DNA from 3 places in the Laribacter hongkongensis DSM 14985 genome. Region 2 is predicted to be linked to each of the others. Evidence: predicted binding sites of a transcription regulator. Region 2 holds the regulator's gene; each other region holds the start of a gene.
What was found. Region 2 encodes FNR, which switches genes on or off when oxygen is low (the NO sensors DNR and NnrR bind a similar motif). Its sites were predicted from a motif close to TTGATNNNNATCAA; they were not measured.
Positions count from the first base shown of each region.

Region 1: the regulator FNR is predicted to act here: its motif matches at 3,288-3,301, upstream of G542_RS0115315 (cytochrome-c peroxidase).
Region 3: the regulator FNR is predicted to act here: its motif matches at 3,818-3,831, upstream of G542_RS0104725 (universal stress protein).

Region 1 is NZ_KE383998.1:76,845-83,967, reverse strand. It holds gene ppsR (posphoenolpyruvate synthetase regulatory kinase/phosphorylase PpsR) at 1-679, opposite strand, end outside; gene G542_RS0115320 (iron-containing alcohol dehydrogenase) at 898-2,049, shown strand; gene G542_RS0115315 (cytochrome-c peroxidase) at 2,125-3,183, opposite strand; gene ppsA (phosphoenolpyruvate synthase) at 3,512-5,896, shown strand; gene G542_RS0115305 (DMT family transporter) at 6,032-6,931, shown strand; gene G542_RS0115300 (hypothetical protein) at 6,964-7,123, shown strand, end outside.
Region 2 is NZ_AUHR01000006.1:151,000-158,122, forward strand. It holds gene G542_RS0107710 (peptidoglycan DD-metalloendopeptidase family protein) at 1-601, shown strand, start outside; gene rpoS (RNA polymerase sigma factor RpoS) at 646-1,596, shown strand; gene fnr (fumarate/nitrate reduction transcriptional regulator Fnr) at 1,663-2,418, opposite strand; gene hemN (oxygen-independent coproporphyrinogen III oxidase) at 2,520-3,932, shown strand; gene alr (alanine racemase) at 4,374-5,453, opposite strand; gene G542_RS0107735 (DedA family protein) at 5,574-6,197, shown strand; gene G542_RS0107740 (DedA family protein) at 6,215-6,826, shown strand; gene G542_RS0107745 (GGDEF domain-containing protein) at 6,812-7,123, opposite strand, start outside.
Region 3 is NZ_AUHR01000004.1:26,290-33,412, reverse strand. It holds gene ubiE (bifunctional demethylmenaquinone methyltransferase/2-methoxy-6-polyprenyl-1,4-benzoquinol methylase UbiE) at 1-104, shown strand, start outside; gene G542_RS0104745 (ATP-binding protein) at 171-1,043, shown strand; gene G542_RS0104740 (ion channel) at 1,038-1,472, opposite strand; gene G542_RS0104735 (class I SAM-dependent methyltransferase) at 1,570-2,523, shown strand; gene trxA (thioredoxin) at 2,798-3,166, shown strand; gene G542_RS0104725 (universal stress protein) at 3,225-3,689, opposite strand; gene G542_RS0104720 (homoserine dehydrogenase) at 3,948-5,258, shown strand; gene G542_RS0104715 (GNAT family N-acetyltransferase) at 5,251-5,790, shown strand; gene thrC (threonine synthase) at 5,787-7,123, shown strand, end outside.

The DNA of each region.
Region 1 (7,123 bases), on a different contig from region 2:
AGGCGTAGCGGCTGTCGGGCTTGCGCTCGTTGCGGATGTGGTGCAGCCGCTGCGGTTCGATGGTGAGGCCGAAAATCTTCTTGCGGTACGGCAGCAGCATCTTCGGCAGGGTCGGACTGTCGAGGTCTTCTGGTGTCAGCGGATAGTTGGCGGCCTTGATGCCGTATTGCAGGGCCAGGTACAGGCAGGTGGGGGTCTTGCCCGAACGCGATACACCGACGAGGATCACGTCGGCTTCGGCCAGGTCCTTGAGCTTGACGCCGTCGTCGTGGTTGAGCGAGAAGTTCACCGCCTCGATACGGGTATCGTATTTTTCTTCGCTGATGATGCCGTGGCTCTTGCCGACCGTCAGCGTGGCCTTCTGCTCCAGTTCGTTTTCAAGCTGGCCGACAAAGGCGTGGAAGAAGTCGATCACCATGGCGCAGTCGTCGACCTGGATGGCTTCGCGCACGAACGGGTTGACGATCGACACGAACACCAGCGGGCGGAAATGGTCGGACTGCGCGCGCTGGCGGATCTGTTCGGCCACGGCCATGGCCTTGTCGGCGGTATCGATGAACGGAATGGTTTCGCGCTTGAACTCCAGCATGTCGAACTGGGTCAGCAGGGCGTTGCCCAGCGATTCGGCGGTGATGCCGGTGCGGTCGGATACGAAATAGGCGCTGCGGCGGTGTGGCATGGCAAGGTCTTTCGAGGTCGGTGTCGTCAGATAGGTGCGACTATAAGCCAGAAGGCCAAAGAGGGCGAAATGTCACCCGTCCGGCCCGGATTCGATCTGCCTCAAGGTTGCGCCGGCAGGCTTGTCGTAGGGTGAACGCATGGACCTCCGGCACCGGCAGCCCAGTGCCCGGTGCTGACAGCGGTCGAGTCAGCGAAAGGTTTGCCATGCAGAATTTCATGTTCCACAACCCGACCCGCATCGTGTTCGGCCGGGGGGAAATCGCCCGTCTGCGGGAGCTGGTTCCCGGCGGGGCACGGGTGCTGGTGACATACGGCCAGGGCAGCGTGCTGCGCAACGGCGTGCTGGACCAGGTGCGCTGTGCGCTGGCCGATCATGCCCGGCTGTTCGAGTTTGGCGGCATCGAGGCCAATCCGGCTTGCGAAACGCTGGACCAGGCCATCGCGCTGGGGCGGGAAGAGCGGGTCGACTGGATCCTGGCTGTCGGTGGCGGTTCGGTCATCGACGGCAGCAAATACATTGCCGCCGGCATGGCGCACCCGGGTGAGCCGTGGGAGCTGCTGACCACCGACGCGGCTTCGCGGCTGACCGGCGTCATGCCGATCGGCGTGGTGCTGACCCTGCCGGCTACCGGGTCGGAATCCAACGACGGTGCGGTGATCAGCCGCTACGCCAGTTCCGACAAGCTGGAGTTCAAGACGCCGCTGGTCCAGCCGCGCTTTGCCATCCTTGACCCGCTGACCACTTTCTCGCTGCCGCCCCAGCAGACCGCCAACGGCATTGTCGATACCTTCGTGCATGTCACTGAGCAGTACCTGACCTATCCGGCCCAGGCGCCGATCCAGGACCGTTGGGCCGAGGGGCTGTTGCAGACCCTGATCGAAACCGGTCCGGTACTGATGGAAAAGCCCGACGATTATCATGCCCGCGCCACGGCCATGTGGGGGGCGACGCTGGCGCTGAACCGGCTGATCGGCATAGGGGTGCCGCATGACTGGTCGGCGCACATGATCGGCCATGAGGTCACCGGCCTGTTCGGCATCGACCACGGCCGGACGCTGGCGGCGCTGATGCCGGCGGTACTGGAAGTGTGTCGTGACGACAAGCACGACAAGCTGCTGCAATACGCCGAGCGCGTATGGGGCATCCAGGGGGGCAGCGAGTGCGAACGCATCGATGCTGCCATCGCTGCCACCCGGCGCTTTTTCAGGTCGCTGGGCGTGCCGGTACGGCTGTCGGAATGGGGCATCGGCATCGACGACCTGTCGCCGATCCTCTACAAGCTGGTGGCACACGGCATGACGGCGCTGGGCGAGCGGCGGCGCATCACGCCCGAGGTGGCCAACCGCATCCTGCTGGCGGCCCTGTAGCCGCCGGCCGTTCCGGCAACCAGCAAAAACGCCCCGGAAAACCGGGGCGTTGTCTTGTGCAGGCCGGGCAGCAGCTTACATGTTGTCCGGCTTGGTGGTCTTGGCGGTCGAGGCCGGCAGGATCGGCAGTTGCAGGGCGGCAGTCGGAACGGTGCCGGTCAGCGACTTCAGGAAGGCGGTGATGTCGGCCACTTCCTGGTCGTTGAGCTGGATGCCGAGCTGGGTCTGGCCCATGATGCGCACGGCCTTGTCGAGTTCCCACACGCTGCCGTCGTGGAAGTACGGATAGGTGCGTTCGACGTTGCGCAGGGTCGGCGTACGGAACACGTCCATGTCCGAATCCTTCTTGGTCAGGTCGTAGACACCGTGGTCGGTATTCTTGACGCCGGTGAAGTCACTGTACGGACCCTTGACCAGACCGAACTTGAAGAAGTTGTCGCCGCCGATGGTGCTGCCGGCGTGACAGGCTACACAGCCCTTCTCGACAAAGGTCTTCACGCCACGGACTTCCTGGGCGCTCATGGCCTTGGTGTCACCCTTGAGCCAGGCGTCAAAGCGCGACGGGGTCAGCAGGGTGCGCTCGAAAGCAGCAATGGCGTTGGCGATGTTGTCGTAGGTCAGCGGAGCCTTTTCGCCCGGGAAGGCCTTCTGGAACTGGGCCTGGTATTCCGGGATCGAGGCGATGCGCTCGACGGCAAAGCCTTCGTGCGGAATGGCCATTTCCACCGGGTTCATGATCGGACCCTTGGCCTGTTCTTCGGCATCCTTGGCGCGGCCGTCCCAGAAGTGCGGCTTGAGCAGGGCGGCGTTCATCACGGTCGGGGCGTTACGGCCACCGAACATGCCCTTGTGCCCCATCGAGGTCGGCAGGTTGTCGACACCATAGGTGGCCAGGTTGTGACAGGTGTTACAGCTGACCGTGCCTCCCTTCGAAAGACGTGCGTCGAAATACAGTTGTTTGCCAAGTGCCACCTTGGCCGGGTTGAGCTTGTTGGTGGCGTGGTTGTCTGCCGAGGCGGGCAGGGGTGCAAACACGGCGCGGGCAGTTGTGAGGGTCGCATTGTCGGCGGCGACTGCCAGCAGCGGCAGGGCAAGCGTTGCAGCGGCCATTCCCAGAGCAATTTGACGATTCATGATTGCCTCTTTCTATGAGGGTGATAAACAAGGGCTATTGATCGGCCTTATGAATCAAGGCAGATTGATAGCCCGTATTTCTACCTAGTTTTGCCGGAAAGTATTTGATAAGCATCAACAAAAATGACAAAGAAATTGTTTTTTGGGTAAAAAAAGGACGTGGTCAGATCGATGGCAAGGCCAGTGGCAAGCAGGGGAGGAATGCGCGCAAGTCACGGATAATTCAGCTGTTGCGATGCAATATCGGCCATATTTTTTTTGTCATGTTTGGGCTAGAATCGCGACTTTCCGGTTTCCACCCTCCCTCTAAAACAGGAACTTTTCAGTAATGGCAGAGACTTACGTTGTCTGGTTCGACAAGCTGCGCATGACCGACGTGGAATCCGTCGGCGGCAAAAACGCGTCGCTTGGCGAAATGATCAGCCAACTGGCGGAATCGGGCGTACGCGTACCGGGTGGTTTCGCCACGACCGCACAGGCCTATCGCGACTTCCTCGCCCATGACGGCCTTTCCGACCGCATCAATGCGATGCTGGCCGCTCTGGACGTCGACAACGTGGTCGAACTGGCCCGGGTCGGCAAGGAAATCCGCCAGCTCGTCATCGATACGCCGTTCCCGCCGCAGCTCGAAGCCGAAGTGCGCGTGGCCTACGAAAAGATGGTGGCGGACGCCAATGCCGATATCTCGGTGGCCGTGCGCTCCTCTGCGACCGCTGAAGACCTGCCGGATGCCTCGTTCGCCGGCCAGCAGGAAACCTTCCTGAACATTCGCGGCTACGACAACGTGAAGGAAGCCATCCATCACGTCTTTGCCTCGCTCTACAATGACCGCGCCATTGCCTACCGCGTGCACAAGGGCTTTGCCCACGACGTGGTGGCCCTGTCGGCCGGCATTCAGCGCATGGTGCGCTCGGACGTGGGCGCTTCGGGCGTGATGTTCACCATCGATACCGAATCCGGTTTTGACAAGGTGGTGTTCGTCACCGCCTCGTACGGCCTCGGTGAAACCGTGGTGCAGGGTGCCGTGAACCCGGACGAATTCTACGTCCACAAGCCCACCCTCGAAGCCGGCCGCCCGGCCATCCTGAAAAAGAACATGGGCTCCAAGCTCATCAAGATGGAGTTCACCGACGCCAACCAGGCCGGCCGTTCGGTGCGCACGCTGGATGTCGAGCCCGAACTGCGCCGCCAGTTCTCGATCACCGATGCCGAAGTCGAAGAACTGGCCCGCTACGCCCAGATCATCGAAAAGCACTACGCCCGCCCGATGGACATCGAGTGGGGCCGTGACGGCATCGACGGCAAGCTCTACATCCTGCAGGCCCGTCCGGAAACGGTCAAATCGCAGGAAAACCGCGTGGAAACCCTGCGCCGTTACCGCCTGAAGAACAAGTCGGCCGTGCTGGCCGAAGGCCGTGCCATCGGCCAGAAGATCGGCCAGGGTGTCGTGCGCCTGATCCAGAGCGCTGCCGAAATGGACCGCGTCAAGGCCGGCGACGTGCTCGTCACCGACATGACCGACCCCGACTGGGAACCGGTGATGAAGCGCGCTGCCGCCATCGTCACCAACCGTGGCGGCCGTACCTGCCACGCTGCCATCATCGCCCGCGAACTCGGCATTCCGGCCGTGGTCGGCTGCGGTGACGCCACCGACGTGCTGAAGGACGGCATGCAGGTGACCGTATCCTGCGCCGAAGGCGATACCGGCAACATCTACGATGGCCTGCTGGACATCGAGGTGATCGACCTCGCCCTCGACAAGATGCCCGAGTCGCCGGTCAAGATCATGATGAACGTCGGCAACCCGGAACTCGCCTTCGACTTCGCGCAGCTGCCGAACGAAGGCGTGGGTCTGGCCCGCATGGAATTCATCATCAACCGCCAGATCGGCATCCACCCGAAGGCCCTGCTGGAAATCGACAGCCTGCCGTCCGAACTGCAGGCCACCATCCGTGACCGCATCAGCGGCTACGCCAGCCCGGTGGACTTCTACGTCGACAAGATCGCCGAAGGCGTTTCGACCATCGCCGCTGCCTTCTATCCGAAGAAGGTCATCGTGCGCATGTCCGACTTCAAGTCGAACGAATACGCCAACCTGATCGGCGGCAGCCTGTACGAACCGCACGAAGAAAACCCGATGATCGGCTTCCGTGGTGCGGCACGTTACATCGCTCCGGAATTCCGCGACTGCTTCGAGCTCGAGTGCCGTGCCATCCGCAAGGTGCGCGAAACCATGGGCCTCACCAACGTGGAAGTGATGATCCCGTTCGTGCGCACCCTGACCGAAGCCGCCAAGGTGGTCGACATCCTCAAGGACTTCGGCCTGGAGCGCGGCAAGAACGGCCTGCGCCTGATCATGATGTGCGAACTGCCGACCAACGCCGTGCTGGCCGAACAGTACCTCGAGTACTTCGACGGCTTCTCGATCGGCTCGAACGACATGACCCAGCTGACCCTCGGCGTCGACCGCGACTCCGGCGGTCCGATCGCCCCGACCTTCGACGAGCGCGATCCCGCCGTGAAAGCCATGCTGTCGATGGCGATCCGCACCGCCAACCGTCTGGGCAAGTATGTCGGCATCTGCGGCCAGGGCCCGTCGGACCATCCGGACTTCGCCAAGTGGCTGATGGACGAAGGCATCCACACCCTCTCGCTGAACCCGGATACCGTGGTTGAAACCTGGCTGTACCTGGCCAAGGAAGCCGGCAAGTAAGACTGCCTGCTGCCGGAATCACGGCGCCGCCCCGGTAAGGGCGGCGCTGTTTTTTTGCCGTCACCGGAAAACACTGTATCAACACGGCATTTTTTCGTAGCATGGTGCGTTTATCTCAATCGGGTTGCCATTTCCATGCTGGCCTACGTTGCGCTGACCGTCGCCATGCTGCTGTGGGCGAGTTCGTACATTGCCCTCAAGTACGTGTTTGCCATCTTCGATCCCTACGTGGTGCTGGCGGCGCGCATGGCCATCTGTACCCTGTGCCTGGCACCGTTTGTCTGGTCAGCCTGGCGCCGCATCGACCGCCAGCGCGGAGACTGGCGCTGGCTGGTATTCATGGCACTGTGCGAGCCCTGTCTGTATTTCCTGTTCGAATCCGAATCCCTGCTGCGTACCTCGGCCAGCCAGGCCGGCGTACTGACTGCCATGCTGCCGGTCTTTGTGGCTGTCGGTGCCCGCATCTTCCTCGCCGAGCACATCACCCGTTCGCTGGCACTGGGCAGCTGCGTGTCGATTGCCGGCATCGCCTGGCTGACGCTGGCCAGCGAGGCCAGTGCTGATGCGCCAGACCCCATGCTCGGCAACCTGCTGCTGATCGTGGCACTGGTCTGCGCCACGGGCTACATGCTGGTCGCCAAGCGGCTGACGCGCCGCTATCCGGCCAGCGCCCTGACCCTGATGCAAAGCGGCATGGGCACCCTGTGGTTCGGCAGCCTGATGCTGCTGCCGGACGTGCAGCTGCCGACCGAACTGCCGTTGCTGCCGTCGCTGGTCGTGCTGTATCTGGGGGCCGGCATCACGCTGGGCGCCTACGGGCTTTACACCTGGGGTGTATCGCGCATCCCGGTATCGCAGGCCGGCATGTTCCTGAACCTGATCCCCGTCTTTACCCTGATGCTGGCCTGGGCGCTGCTGGGCGAGCATCTCAATCCGCCGCAATGGGCGGCGTGCGGGCTGATTCTGGCCGGCGTGCTGTGGGGGCAGCGGCCGGATGCGCCACGTGTGCAACAGACGGCCGGTTGCAGCGCATAATGCCGGCTTGTCTTTCGCCTGGAATGCCTGCCATGAACCGAGTGCTGTTTCCCGCCCTGCTGGGCCTGCTGCTGACCGCCTGCGCTTCGACATCGACCGTGCGTTCGATGAACGTGCGGCCGCTGGCGGTACAGGACATTGACCTCAAGGGCTGTGGCATGACGCTGACCCAGCCAGCCGGCGGCACGTTCT
Region 2 (7,123 bases):
TGACGGTAGCATCAAACAACATCCTAAAGGACTGAAACTGCCGTATTCACCCGCAGCAGCCGAGCAATTGGCACGGGAAAGCCAGACGGCCGGCAATACCGCACCTTCGGGTGCAACGGCCACACCGGACAAACCCACTGCACCCCAGGGAGACAAAACTGCCAACAAGCCTGTACCGGAACCAGCCGGCAAAACGGATACCCGTCCTGCCGCCCCGCGCGCAGCCGATGCCGATACGCCCGAGAGCGGCTGGCAGTGGCCTGTAAGCGGATCACCGTCAAAATATGACGAGAGAACCAAAGGGGTAGACATTCCAGGCAAAATGGGTCAGCCTGTTCAGGCTGCTGCCGACGGCAAGGTGGTCTACAGCGGCACAGGATTACGAGGCTACGGAAAACTCATCATCATCAAGCACAACAAGGCTTTCCTGAGCGCCTACGCACATAACAACACCCTCTTGGTCAAAGAGGGACAGGCGGTCCGGAAAGGCCAGAAAATTGCCGAAATGGGCAACTCGGACGCAGACAAGACCAAACTGCACTTCGAATTGCGCCGCTACGGCAAACCGGTCGATCCATATAACTACATGCCGCAGCTCTGAGCCCGCACTCGCCGGAGCCTGACTGGCAGAGGGAAAATACCGACATGAGTAACAACGACATTGACCGTATCGACGATGAAGAAGTAGACGAACTCGAGGAAGACAAGCACGACGAAGAACAGGAAGCTGCAGAGGCTGAAGAGTCCGGCGGTCGTGCCTACGAAGAAGTAGCCGACGTTACCCAGATCTACCTCAATGACATCGGCAACAATGCTCTGCTGACTCCCGACGAAGAACGTGCCTTGGCGCGCCGGGTGGTACAGGGTGACTTCGAAGCCCGGCAGCGCATGATCGAACACAACCTGCGCCTCGTCGTGAACATTGCCAAGCATTACATCAATCGCGGCATGGCTCTGCTCGATCTGATCGAGGAAGGCAACATCGGCTTGATGCATGCACTGGAAAAATTCGATCCCGAGCGTGGTTTCCGCTTCTCGACCTACGCCACCTGGTGGATTCGCCAGTCGATCGAACGCGCCATCATGAACCAGTCGCGCACGATCCGTCTGCCCGTTCATGTCATCAAGGAGCTCAACGTCTACCTGCGGGCATCGCGTCATCTCGAAAGCCAGATTGGCCGCGATCCCACGATCGATGAAATTGCCCACCTTGTCGGCAAGCCACCGGAGGAAGTCCGCCGGGTCATGAGCCTCAACGAGCGCATGGCCTCTCTGGATGCGCCACTTGATATCGACCCCATGCTCACCATCGGCGAATCCATTCCCGACGAGCAGCAGGAAGAGCCGGACATCAAGCTGCACGGCATGCAGGTCAACCGCTACGTCCAGACTTGGCTGAAGCAGCTGACCGACAAGCAGCGGCTGGTCATTGAGCGGCGCTACGGGCTGAATGGCTACGAAATCTGTACTCTTGAAGAGCTTGCAGACAGCCTGAGCCTGACCCGTGAGCGGGTTCGCCAGATCCAGATTGAAGGACTCGAAAGCCTGCGGCGCATATTGCGACGCAAAGGTATCAGCAAGGACATGCTGTTCTAGCCAGAGCAAGAAAAAGCCCGCCATATGGCGGGCTTTGACAGCAATAACGAAGTGATGAAGACGAAATCAGGATTGCGGTGGTTGTGTGGCGGGAAGACATCCGCCTACCAGATCTTTCAGACGCTCGGGCTGAATCAGCTGGATATGCTTGTGCTCGACCGTAATCCAGCCTTGGGACTGGAACTTGGACAAGGTCCTGCTGACCGTTTCCAGCTTCAACCCCAGAAAGGAGCCGATTTCTTCACGGCTCATGCGCAGGATGAAATCGTTGGCTGCAAAACCGCGTGCCGAAAAGCGTTGGGACAGGTTAAGCAGGAATGCAGCCAGACGCTCCTCGGCCTTCATGTTGCCCAGCAGCAGCATGACCGACTGGTCTCGAACGATTTCACGGCTCATCAAGCGGAAGAAATGATGCTGCAGCGACGGAATCTCGCGCCCAAGGCTCTCCATGCGGACAAATGGCAATTCGCAGACCTCGGCATCTTCCAGTGCGACCGCATCACAGCCGTGGGCACCACTCGAAACACCATCCAGCCCCAGAAGCTCGCCGGACATCTGGAATCCGGTCACCTGCTCGCGGCCATCATGACTGGAAATGCAGGTCTTGAAAAAACCGGTACGAATCGCAAACATCGACTTGAACGGCTCGCCAGCCCGGAACAGGTATTCACCACGTTTCAAGCGCCGGCTTTGACGGATGACCGCATCAAGCTGACTCATCTCCTCCCGGTTCAAACCGATGGGGAGGCACAGCTCACGCAGGCTGCAGCTTGAGCAAGAGACCTTCAGTGTATGGGCGCAGATCGGGTTGTGTTCGGCCATAATATGCAAAAAGGTTAACTTTCAGTCCGGTCTTGACCATCATCAAAGGTTAGACTGTCCCACTCAGGCAAAGTACAGCAGTGCCTGAAAGGTATACCCAGATGACAAATTTTACTGAATCAGGCATCACGCCTGTGCAGTTCGTTTTTGACCGCGAACTGATCGAAAAACTCGATGGAAGCGGCCCTCGCTACACCTCCTACCCCACAGCGGATCGTTTTACTGATGCATTCAGCGAGGCCGATTATCACCATTGGCTGAAACAAAGGCAAATCGGCGCCTGCGCCCGAGGCGTATCATTATACGCTCATATTCCTTTCTGCAATACCGTTTGCTACTACTGCGCCTGTAACAAGATCATCACCAAAGACAAGTCACGCGCGGATACCTATCTGGATTATCTCGAGCGCGAACTGGCCCTGCATGCCGAGTACCTGCAAGGTCACCCGCAGCTGGCCCAGCTCCACTTTGGCGGAGGCACACCCACCTTCCTGTCGGATGCACAGATGACGCGCCTGATGCAGGCAATCGGCCGTCACTTCCAGCTCGTACCGCATGGCGAATACTCAATCGAAATCGATCCGCGCAAAGTCACGGCAGACAACGTCAAACACTTGGCCAGCCTTGGTTTCAACCGCATGTCGGTCGGCGTACAGGACTTTGACCCGCAGGTACAGACAGCCGTCAACCGCATCCAGAGCCTGGAAGAAACCCGCGCCGTCATTGATGCAGCACGAGCCAGCGGCTTCAAGTCCGTCAGCATCGACCTGATCTACGGCCTGCCGCACCAGACACTCGAATCGGTGCAGACCACGCTGGAAACCGTGCTCGAAATCCGTCCGGACCGGCTGGCTTTCTACAACTATGCACATCTGCCCACCCTGTTCATGCCGCAGCGGCGCATCAACGAGGCAGACCTTCCGTCACCATCGGCCAAGCTCGACATCCTGCAAATGGCCGTACAGACCCTCACCGATGCCGGTTATGTCTTCATCGGCATGGATCACTTCGCCCTGCCGGACGACGATCTGGCGGTTGCCCTGCGACAAGGACGCCTGCAACGCAATTTCCAGGGCTACTCCACCCACGCCGACCATGACCTGATTGCCATCGGCGTATCGTCCATCGGCAAGGTCGGTGCCAGCTACCACCAGAACGAAAAGGACATCGAGCGCTACTATGCCGCGCTGGATGCCGGTCATCTTCCGGTCATGCGCGGCATGCACCTGTCGGCGGACGACCTGCTGCGCCGGGCCATCATCCAGGCCCTGATGTGCCGCTTTGCCCTGTCGATGGATGCCATGGGAGAAAGCTTCGGCATCGACTTCCGGCAATACTTCGCCCCCGAGCTGGAACGACTGGCCGACCATGCCGATCTGGGACTGCTCACGATGGACGAAGAGTGGATCACCATCACGCCCAAAGGACGCTTCCTGATCCGGACCATCGCCATGGTCTTCGACCGCCACTTGCGCGAACGCACGACCAAAGCCAGGTACTCACGCACGATCTAGCGCCCACCCGGGCCGTAGCCGTCCCCGCCAGCGCAGGGATCCGGACTGACGGAACACAGGCCTGAGCCAGTTATTGCATGCACGGATGCCCCAAGGGGCATCCGTCTTTTTGTTTGTGTGGATACCAAGCGGGGTCCCCCGTCTGTCACCAGATTGCCCCCGGTTCGCACCCGGCAACCACCAGGCAAACCATGGCATCAGGATTGGCCGGACCTTGGCTGCTCGCCCGTCCGGCAGCAGCCCACTACGGAAATCCAGTCAAAGAGAAAGTTGACCAATAGCCCGCGCGCACAACCCGTCATGCACGGACCACACGGCACAACACCGGTATCACAGGCCTGTCCGTAGGGCACGCAGCCTCTTTGGTTCCGGTCCACGGCACCTCCGGCACAGGCAGATCAACTCCAGCCTGGTCTGAAGCACAGACAGGCCGGCCTGCACTCAGGCCCCAACCACCCTACGCGGCACACGTGGCGCCAAAGCGCACATCAGTTCATAACCGATGGTCCCGGCTGCCGTGGCCACGTCGTCGATCGACACACCATCACCGCCCCACAGCGTCACCCGGTCTCCGACACCAGCCTGCGGCAGACTGGTGAGATCAATGGTAAGCATGTCCATCGACACCCGCCCCACCAGCCGGGCAGGCTGACCGCCGATCGCACAGGGCGTACCGGCCGGCGCCACACGCGGATAGCCATCAGCATAACCACAGGCTACCACACCAATGCGCATCGGCCGGTCGGCCACGAATGTCGCGCCATAACCGACGGCATCTCCGGCTTGCAGCGACTGCACGCCAATGATGTCAGCCTCCAGCCGCATGGCCGGCCGCAGCCCCAGTTCAGCGGCCGACTGGTCGGCAAACGGACTGGCACCGTAAAGCATGATGCCTGGACGCACATACTGACGCCGGCTGGCCGGATGACGCATCAGCGCCGCCGAATTGGCCACGCACGACGGCAGGCCGAGCGAGGCATTGACTTCGTCAAAGCGGGACAACTGGGCGGCAATGCCGGGGTCGCCGTCGGCCGTGGCAAAGTGGGTCATCAGCCCCGCCAGACGGATGTCGTTGCGTGCCTGCAACCAGGCTGCGGCGCGTGGCGCCTCGTCGGGGCGGAATCCCAGCCGGTTCATGCCGGTATTGAGCTTGAGCATGACTTCAAGCGGAGCCGGCAAGCTGCCCTGCTTCAGCCAGTCGAACTGGTGCGCGGCATGAAACGGCACCGTCAGTTGCAGACGGGCAGCTTCCTCCAGTTCGGCACGGTCAAAGCAGCCCTCCAGCAACAGGATCGGCTGTCGCAGACCGGCCTCACGCAAGGTACGGGCCTGCTCGATGTTGATGAGGGCAAAACCGTCGGCCAGACCGGCCAGCGCTGCCGCCACCTGTTCATAACCGTGGCCGTAGGCATCGGCCTTGATGACGGCAAAGGCAAAACTTTCCGGAGAACAGGCTTTGGCTTGTTGATAATTGTGACGGATAGCGGCCAGATCGAGGGTCGCGCGGATCGGACGTGTCATGGGAAGTCGATTTAAGGCACCGCAAAGGCGGTTCTGGAGGGCTGTGATAGTATCAGTGTGTTAGTTGTTTCTGTTGTGGTTCCCCACCTTTTCCTACCGGATTTTCCGTACTGCCTGCTGATGGACATCCTGCAAACGCTGATCGAATTTTTTACCGGCTACGGCTACGCCGCTGTCTTTCTGGTGTTGCTGGCCTGCGGATTCGGTCTGCCGATTCCGGAGGACATCACCCTGGTCGCCGGCGGCATCATTTCCGGACTGGGCTACACACACGTGCACACCATGTTCGCCGTCGGCATGGCCGGCGTGCTGGCAGGTGATGCCACCATGTTCCTGATCGGCCGCCTGTACGGCCCACGGGTACGCCGGCTCAAGTTCGTGCGCAAGATCCTCACGCCATCGCGTTTCCGCATGGTGCAGGGCAAGTTCGCCCGCTACGGCAACTGGGTGCTGTTCGTGGCCCGCTTCCTGCCCGGCCTGCGCTCGCCGATCTTCCTGACTGCCGGCATGACCCGGCGCATCCCGTTCTGGCGCTTCCTGCTGCTGGATGGCCTCGCAGCGCTGATCAGCGTGCCGGTCTGGGTCTACCTTGGCTATTTCGGCGCCTACAACCGTGACTGGCTGATGGAAATGGTGCATCGCGGCCAGCACGGAGTCTTCGTGATCCTGGGCATCCTGGCCGTCGTGATCGCCGCAGTGTGGTGGCGGCGCCACCGCCGGGCGGCACTGCCGCCGGAAGCCTGACCCCGGGTTCCGGCTCCATGTCGAGCGCCTGGCTGGTCTCGCTCCTGAGTCCGCATGCGGCGCTTCTGGCCTTTGTCCTGCTGCTGGCAGGCGGTCTGGCCGTGCCGATACCGGAAGACGTGGTTCTGGTCAGCGCCGGCATCGTTGCCGGCCTTGGCCATGCCGGTCTGGCCGACATGCTGGTCATCACTTTTCTCGGAGTCCTGCTGGGCGACGTGGCGATGTACGCCATCGGCTGGCACTGGGGCGACCGCATCCGCCAGTGGCGCTTTTTCGACCGGCTGGTCAGTGCCGAACGCGAGGCCGGCATCCGCGCAGCCTTTGCCCGCCGCGGCATCTGGTTCGTGTTTGCCGCCCGCTTCCTGTGGGGCATCCGGGTGGCCGTCTACCTGGTCGCCGGCATGAGCCGCCAGATTGCGCCTGCACGCTTCCTGCTGGCCGACGGCCTCGCCGTCCTGCTGACCGTACCGGTCAAGGTGGTACTGGGGTTTTACGGCGCCCATCACCGCGCCTGGCTGGAACAGGCGCTGCACACCGAAGAACGGGTGATCGGCATCCTGGCCGGCAGCATCCTGCTCTTGCTCACGCTCTGGTGGCTCTGGCGCCGCCGGATTTCACGGCAGCTCTAGCGTTCCGGCAACACCGTCACTGACCAGCGCACAGCCGCGGCCACGCCGCTTGCAGGCATACAGACGCCGGTCGGCCAGCGCAATCAGCGCTTCCTGGCTGTCGGCCTCATGCCGCAATACACCGCCGATGCTGATACTGACGCTGGCATCGACCTCGCGCCACTCCATCTCGGCCACTGCCCGCAGGAATGCGTGGACAAACGATGCCTGTCCGATACCCGGCTCCAGCACCAGGGCAAATTCGTCCCCGCCCAGCCGGTAGCACGCAACCGGCCAAGGCAGGCTGTCGAGCCGGGC
Region 3 (7,123 bases), on a different contig from region 2:
AGGATACCCTCAAGGACATGATGCTGGAGGCCGGCTTCGGCAAGGTGGACTACCACAACCTGTCCGCCGGTGTCGTGGCCCTGCACAAGGGCTACAAGCTGTAAGCCTGGCCGGCCCTCTGCTCCGGTCCGACCGGGCCGGCTCCACTTGCACGCCCGATGCCCTCTGCCATGACCGACCCTGCCCTGCTGCAACGCTTTGACGCCCTGCTCGACCGCCTTGACCGCCTGCTGCCACCGCCGCTGCCGCCCACTGACTGGAACGCGCCGGCATTCCGCTGGCAGCGGCAGAACGGCCGAGGTGTCTTGCGTGCCGTATCGGCGCCGCACACCGTCCGGCTGGACGAACTCACCCATGTCGAGCGGCAGAAAACCCGCCTGCTGCGCAATACGGCCGCCTTTGTCGCCGGACGCCCGGCCAACAACGTGCTGCTGACCGGCGCGCGCGGCTCGGGCAAATCCTCGCTGGTCAAGGCCCTGCTGCCGGCCTTCATGGCCGACGGGCTGCGACTGGTGGAGGTCGACCGCCAGCATCTCGCCGACCTCGCCGACATTGTCGAGCCGCTGTCCCTGCGTCCGGAACGCTTCATCCTGTTCTGTGACGACCTGTCGTTTGAAGAGGGCGACGACGCCTACAAGGCGCTCAAGAGTGCCCTGGACGGCGGACTGGCCCAGCGGGCCGACAACGTGCTGATCTATGCCACTTCCAACCGTCGCCACCTGTTGCCCGACCGCATGGCCGACAACCTGGCCACCCAGCGCATCGACGACGAAATCCATCCCGGCGAAGCCGTCGAAGAGAAAGTCTCCCTGTCCGAGCGCTTTGGCCTGTGGTTGTCTTTCTATCCTTTCGACCAGGATGCCTATCTGGCAGCAGTCGGCGTCTGGTTACAGCACTTCGGGCTGGAACCGGACCCGGAGGCCGAAGCCGCGGCCCTGTTGTGGGCCCGCCTGCGCGGTGCGCGCTCGGGCCGCATTGCCTGGCAATTTGCCTGCGACTGGGCCGGCAGGATGCCCGAGGAACGCACTGCCCTGTCGCTATAACAACCGTGCCGCGGCCTTGGCCTGCTCGCGCGTCAGCTCGCGCACGTGCACCAGATAGGCGCCGGACAGGCCGAACATCAGCATGCCCAGTGCGGACTCATACGGCCCGAGCAGCCGCCCCAGCGCTCCGGCCGGCCCGTGGTCGGCCAGACCGACGGTTGAGTAGCTGGAAATGGAATAGAAAAACGCATTGCTGAAGCTCTCCATGCCGGCCGTGTGCCAGTAAAACAGCGCCCACAGCAGCACCGGCCCCATGTGCACCAGCATCAGCAGGTAGGTCACCACGCCGAACAGCACGGTCTCGCTGAAAGCGGAAACCCGGATGCGGCCGATCATGAAATGCGTCAGCCGGTTGATGCAGAAAATCCCCAGCGCATGCACGACCACGGTCAGCAGGGTCAGGAAGGCTGCCCAGAAAAAATACGCCATCACCTCATCCTTTGGTGCGTGGAACGGACAATGTGATTGATAATGCGGAATTGGACGGGGCGCTGCCCCGTTCGTTCTTTGCTGCCGACCTGCCGATATGCGTGACCTGACTCCCTTCATCAACCGCCTGAAAAAAAACGACCGCCACACCGCCAAGCTCGCCCGCCGGATGGCGACCGACTGCTGGCGTGTCTACGACCGCGACCTGCCGGAGTTTCCGGTAGCCGTCGACCGCTACGGCGACTGGCTGCACATTGCCGAATACGACACCGGCTGGCAGCAGGATGACGAAACCCGTGAAATCTGGGCGGAAGGGGTCAAGGCGGCCTGCGCCGAAGCCCTGTCCGTTCCGTTTGAGCAGATCGCCTTCAAGACCCGCCAGCGCCAGAAAGGGCTGGCCCAGTACGAAAAGACCGGTGACGCGGGCGAATTCTTTGTCGTCCACGAGGCCGGGCTGCGTTTTGAGGTCAACCTGACCCGCTATCTGGATACCGGCCTGTTCCTCGACCACCGGCCTACCCGCGCCCGGGTCCGCAGCGAAGCGGCCGGCAAACGTTTTCTCAACCTGTTTGCCTATACCGGCAGCTTTACCGTGCATGCTGCGGCCGGTGGCGCCAGCAGCAGCATGACGGTCGACCTCTCCAACACCTATCTTGACTGGGCCGAGCGCAATCTGGCGCTCAACGGGCTGGACCTGCCCTGCCACCGGCGCGAGCGTGCCGACGTACTGGCTTGGCTCGACGATGCCATCGACCAGGGTCAACAGTACGACCTGATCGTGATGGACCCGCCATCGTTTTCCAACTCGAAAAAGATGTTCGACACCCTCGACGTCCAGCGGGACCAGCACTATCTGGTCGACAGTGCCATGCAGCTGCTGGCACCTGGAGGGGTCCTGTATTTCTCCAACAACCTGCGCGGCTTCACGCTGGCAACCGAGCTGGCCGAGCGCTACCACGTCACCGACATTACCCATCAGTCCGTGCCGGAAGATTTCCGTAACCGCAAGATCCACCAGTGCTTCCGCATCATAGCCAAAGACAATGCGTGAACTTGACATGGATCAAGGTTAGATTTTCAGAGAAGTCTAATATTACATCTGAACCGCAGTTGGTTCGATGTAGTTTCTCCTCTATTTCTCCTTTGCAGACTTCTGCGCCGCCCTTTAGCGGCGCATTTTTTTGTTCGTCACATAGGCTATAACTATTACGTAACGGCAAGCAATTCAATTATCCAAGAGACTTGCGACCAGCTACGCTACTTCCATATTACTTGCCACCGGCCGTTAGCAGGCCGTCGTTCCGCCTTATGCAAAGGAAGCCATCATGGCCGTACAGATTCTGACTCAAGCCAACTTCAACGAAACCGTCCAGTCCGACAAGCCGGTCATCATCGACTTCTGGGCGCCGTGGTGTGCTCCTTGCCGCATGTTTGCCCCGATTTTTGAAGCTGCTGCCGACAAGCATCCGGACATCCTGTTCGCCAAGGTCAACACCGAAGAAGAACAGGCCCTGGCCTCGGCCTTCGGCATCCGCTCCATTCCGACCCTGATGGTGTTCCGCGAACAGATCATGCTGTTCCAGCAGGCCGGTGCCCTGCCGGCCAATGGACTGGAACAGCTGATCGGACAGGTCCGCTCGGTCGACATGGATGAAGTCCGCCGCCAGATCGAGGCGGAAAAGCCCGGACAATGATCCGCAAAAACGGCCGCAACAGCGGCCGTTTTTCATGCTGCCCGAACAGTCGTCCGGCTCAGGACTGCACCTCGCGTACCATCAGCACCGGCACCCGGCTGTTGCGCAGCACCATCTCGGCATCGCTGCCCATCAGCAGGCGGTCAAGTCCGCGCCGGCCGTGCGTGCCCATCACGATCATGTCGGCATTGCTCTGTTCGGCGGCCTCGACGATCAGGTCGGCCACCGTCGTCACGTCACGGGTCACGATCAGGCGTTCGGTCGCTACGCCCTTGGCCTGGGCGCTGGCTTCGGCACGGGCCACCAGTGCCTCGGCCTCGTCACGCAGGGTTTTGTCATGCCCGCCGGACAGGGTCAGGTCTTCGCGCGGGATGTAGGCGATCATCGGGTAGACCACGGTCGGATCAATGACGTGCAGCAGCTTGATCCTGCTGCCCAGCGCCGCGGCCAGTGCAATGGCTTCCTGCAGGCCACGCTCGGCAGCCGGACTGCCGTCCAGCGGAACCAGAATATTGCGATACATCATTGTCTCCCTTCATCGGATCGGATTGCATGGCGGCATGGTGCCAGCCCTGTGATTTTGGAGTTGCCGCGCCCGGAGCCGGTTCCGGCGCCAGCCTTTCCAGTATGGGGACATGACGCCGTTCCTGCTTGACCCGAGTCAACTCCTGGTGGCTTGTCCGGCGCCAAATACGCCATTTCACGCGCCGCAGCAAATTGTGTGGCATATTCGGAGCTAGGTTTTTACATACTCATTCAGGCATCTAACGCAGGAGCAACGATGAAGCCGATTCATGTGGGCATCATGGGCGTCGGTACGGTCGGCGGCGGTACCGCCACCGTGTTGAAACGCAACGCAGAAGAAATCAGCCGCCGCGCCGGCCGCACGATCGCACTCAAAATGGCCGCCAACCTGGACGTGGCCAAGGCACGCGAACTCGTCGGCGACGACGTGGAAGTGGTCAGCGACGCCCGGCTGGTTGCCACCCACCCCGACATCGACATCGTGGTGGAACTGATCGGCGGCACCGGCATCGCCAAGGACCTGGTACTCACGGCCATCGACAACGGCAAGCACGTGGTCACCGCCAACAAGAAACTGCTGGCCGAACACGGTAACGAAATCTTTGCCCGCGCCAGCGCCAAGGGCGTGATCGTGGCCTTTGAAGCGGCCGTGGCCGGCGGCATCCCGATCATCAAGGCGCTGCGCGAAGGCCTGACCGCCAACCACATCGAATGGATCGCCGGCATCATCAACGGCACCTCCAACTTCATCCTGACCGAAATGCGCGAGAAGGGCCTGGCGTTTGCCGACGTGCTCAGGCAGGCACAGGAGCTCGGCTACGCCGAAGCCGACCCGACCTTCGACATCGAAGGCCACGACGCCGGCCACAAGCTGACCATCATGTCGGCCATCGCCTTCGGCATCCCGATGCAGTTCGACAAGTGCTACCTCGAAGGCATCTCCAGACTCACGTCCGAAGACATCCGCTACGCCGAAGAACTGGGCTACCGCGTCAAGCTGCTGGGCATTACCCGCCGCGCCGCCAACGGCATTGAGCTGCGTGTACACCCGACCCTGATTCCGGAAAGCCGCCTGATCGCCAACGTCAACGGCGTCATGAACGCCGTGCTGGCCAAGGGCGATGCCGTCGGCCCGACGCTTTACTACGGCGCCGGCGCCGGCAGCCTGCCGACCGCCTCGGCCGTGGTCGCCGACATTGTCGACGTGACCCGTCTTGCCACCGCTGATCCGGAACACCGCGTGCCGCATCTGGCGTTCCAGCCGGAGTGCATTGCCGACCTGCCGATCCTGCCGATCGAAGAAATCGAAACCAGCTACTACCTGCGCGTGCCGGTAGTGGACCGTCCGGGCGTGCTGGCCGACATCACCCGCATCCTGGCCGACGAGCAGATCTCGATCGAAGCGCTGATCCAGAAGGGCAGCGACCAGGGCAGTCATACCGAAATCGTGCTGCTGACCCATCGCGTACAGGAAAAACACGCCAACTCGGCCATCCGCCGCATCGAGGCACTCGACAGCGTCAAGGGCCGCATCGTGCGCATCCGCATGGAAGCCCTGAATGGCTGACCTGCCGCCGCTGCCGGGCACGGCCATCCGCCCTGCCCGGGCGGCAGACCTGCCCGGCATCGTCGCCATCTACAACAGCACCGTGCCGCTGCGCACCGTGACAGCCGATACCGAGCCAGTCAGCGTGGCCAGCCGGCAGGCGTGGTTTGATGCCCATCACCCCGATCACCACCCGCTGTGGGTGGTCGAGGATGCCGAAGGGCAACTCCTGGGCTGGGCCAGCCTGTCACCGTTTTACGGCCGGCCGGCCTATGCGGCCACTGCCGAAGTCAGCATCTACCTTGCCGGACCCGCGCGCGGCCACGGCCTCGGGCGCTGGCTGCTCGACTACGTCATGGCCCGCAGCCCGGCACTGGGTATCCGCACCCTGCTGGGCTTCATTTTTTCGCACAACCCCGCAAGCCTTGCCCTGTTTGCCCGGGCCGGCTTTGCCTCTTGGGGAGAGCTGCCCGACGTGGCCGAGCTGGACGGCACCCGCCGTTCGCTGTCCATCCTCGGCCGGCATCTTCCCGACCCCGACCCGATACCATGAACTACATCAGCACCCGCGGCGCCCGGCTGGGCAGCTTTTCCGACATTCTCCTGATGGGGCTGGCCCCCGATGGCGGCTTGGCCTTGCCCGAGCACTACCCGCAGATCGACCGCGCCACCCTCGATGCCTGGCGTGGCCTTGATTACCCGGCACTGGCGTTTGAAATCATCCGCCTGTTCGCCGACGACATTCCCGCTGACGACCTGAAGCGCCTGGTGTCTGCCACCTACCGCGCCGAGGTGTTCGGCAGCACCGACATTACCCCGCTCAAGGAACTGGAGCCGGGGCTGGCGATCCTCGAGCTTTCCAACGGCCCGACCCTTGCCTTCAAGGACGTGGCCATGCAGTTCCTTGGCCATGTGTTCGAATACGTGCTGGCCCGCCGTGGCGAAACCCTCAACATCCTCGGTGCCACGTCCGGTGACACCGGCAGCGCCGCCGAATACGCCATGCGTGGCAAGGCCGGCATCAATGTGTTCATGCTGAGCCCACACGGCCTGATGAGCCCGTTCCAGCAGGCGCAGATGTACAGCCTGATGGATGCCAACATCCACAACCTCGCAGTGCGCGGCGTGTTCGACGACTGCCAGGACATCGTCAAGGCAGTGCAGAACGACCACGCCTTCAAGGCCCGCTACAAGATCGGCACGGTGAATTCGATCAACTGGGCACGCGTGGTGGCGCAGGTGGTGTACTACTTCAAGGGCTACTTTGCCGCCACCCGCAGCAATGACGAAAGCGTCAGCTTCTGCGTGCCGTCGGGCAACTTCGGCAACGTGTGTGCCGGTCACATTGCCCGCATGATGGGGCTTCCGGTCCGGAAGCTGGTGGTCGCCACCAACGAAAACGACGTGCTGGACGAATTCTTCCGCACCGGTGCTTACCGTCCGCGCGGCACGGCTGACACCCACATCACCTCCAGCCCGTCGATGGACATTTCCAAGGCGTCCAACTTCGAGCGCTTCGTGTTCGATCTGGTCGGCCGCGATCCGGCTAGGGTACGCGGGCTGTGGGCCAAGGTAGACGCAGGCGGCAGCTTTGATCTCGCCGGCACCGACGCATTCGCCCGCGTGGCGGACTTCGGCTTCGTATCCGGCAAGAGCTCCCACGCTGACCGGCTGGCCACCATCCGCTCGACTTGGGATCGCTACGGCGTGCTGGTGGACACCCATACCGCCGACGGCCTGAAAGTGGCCGCCGCGTGGCGTGAAACAGGGGTGCCGATGCTGTGCCTGGAAACGGCCCTGCCGGCCAAGTTCGAGGAGACCATCCGCGAAGCGGTCAACCTGACACCGCCACGACCGGCCGGGCTGGACGATATCGAATCCCTGCC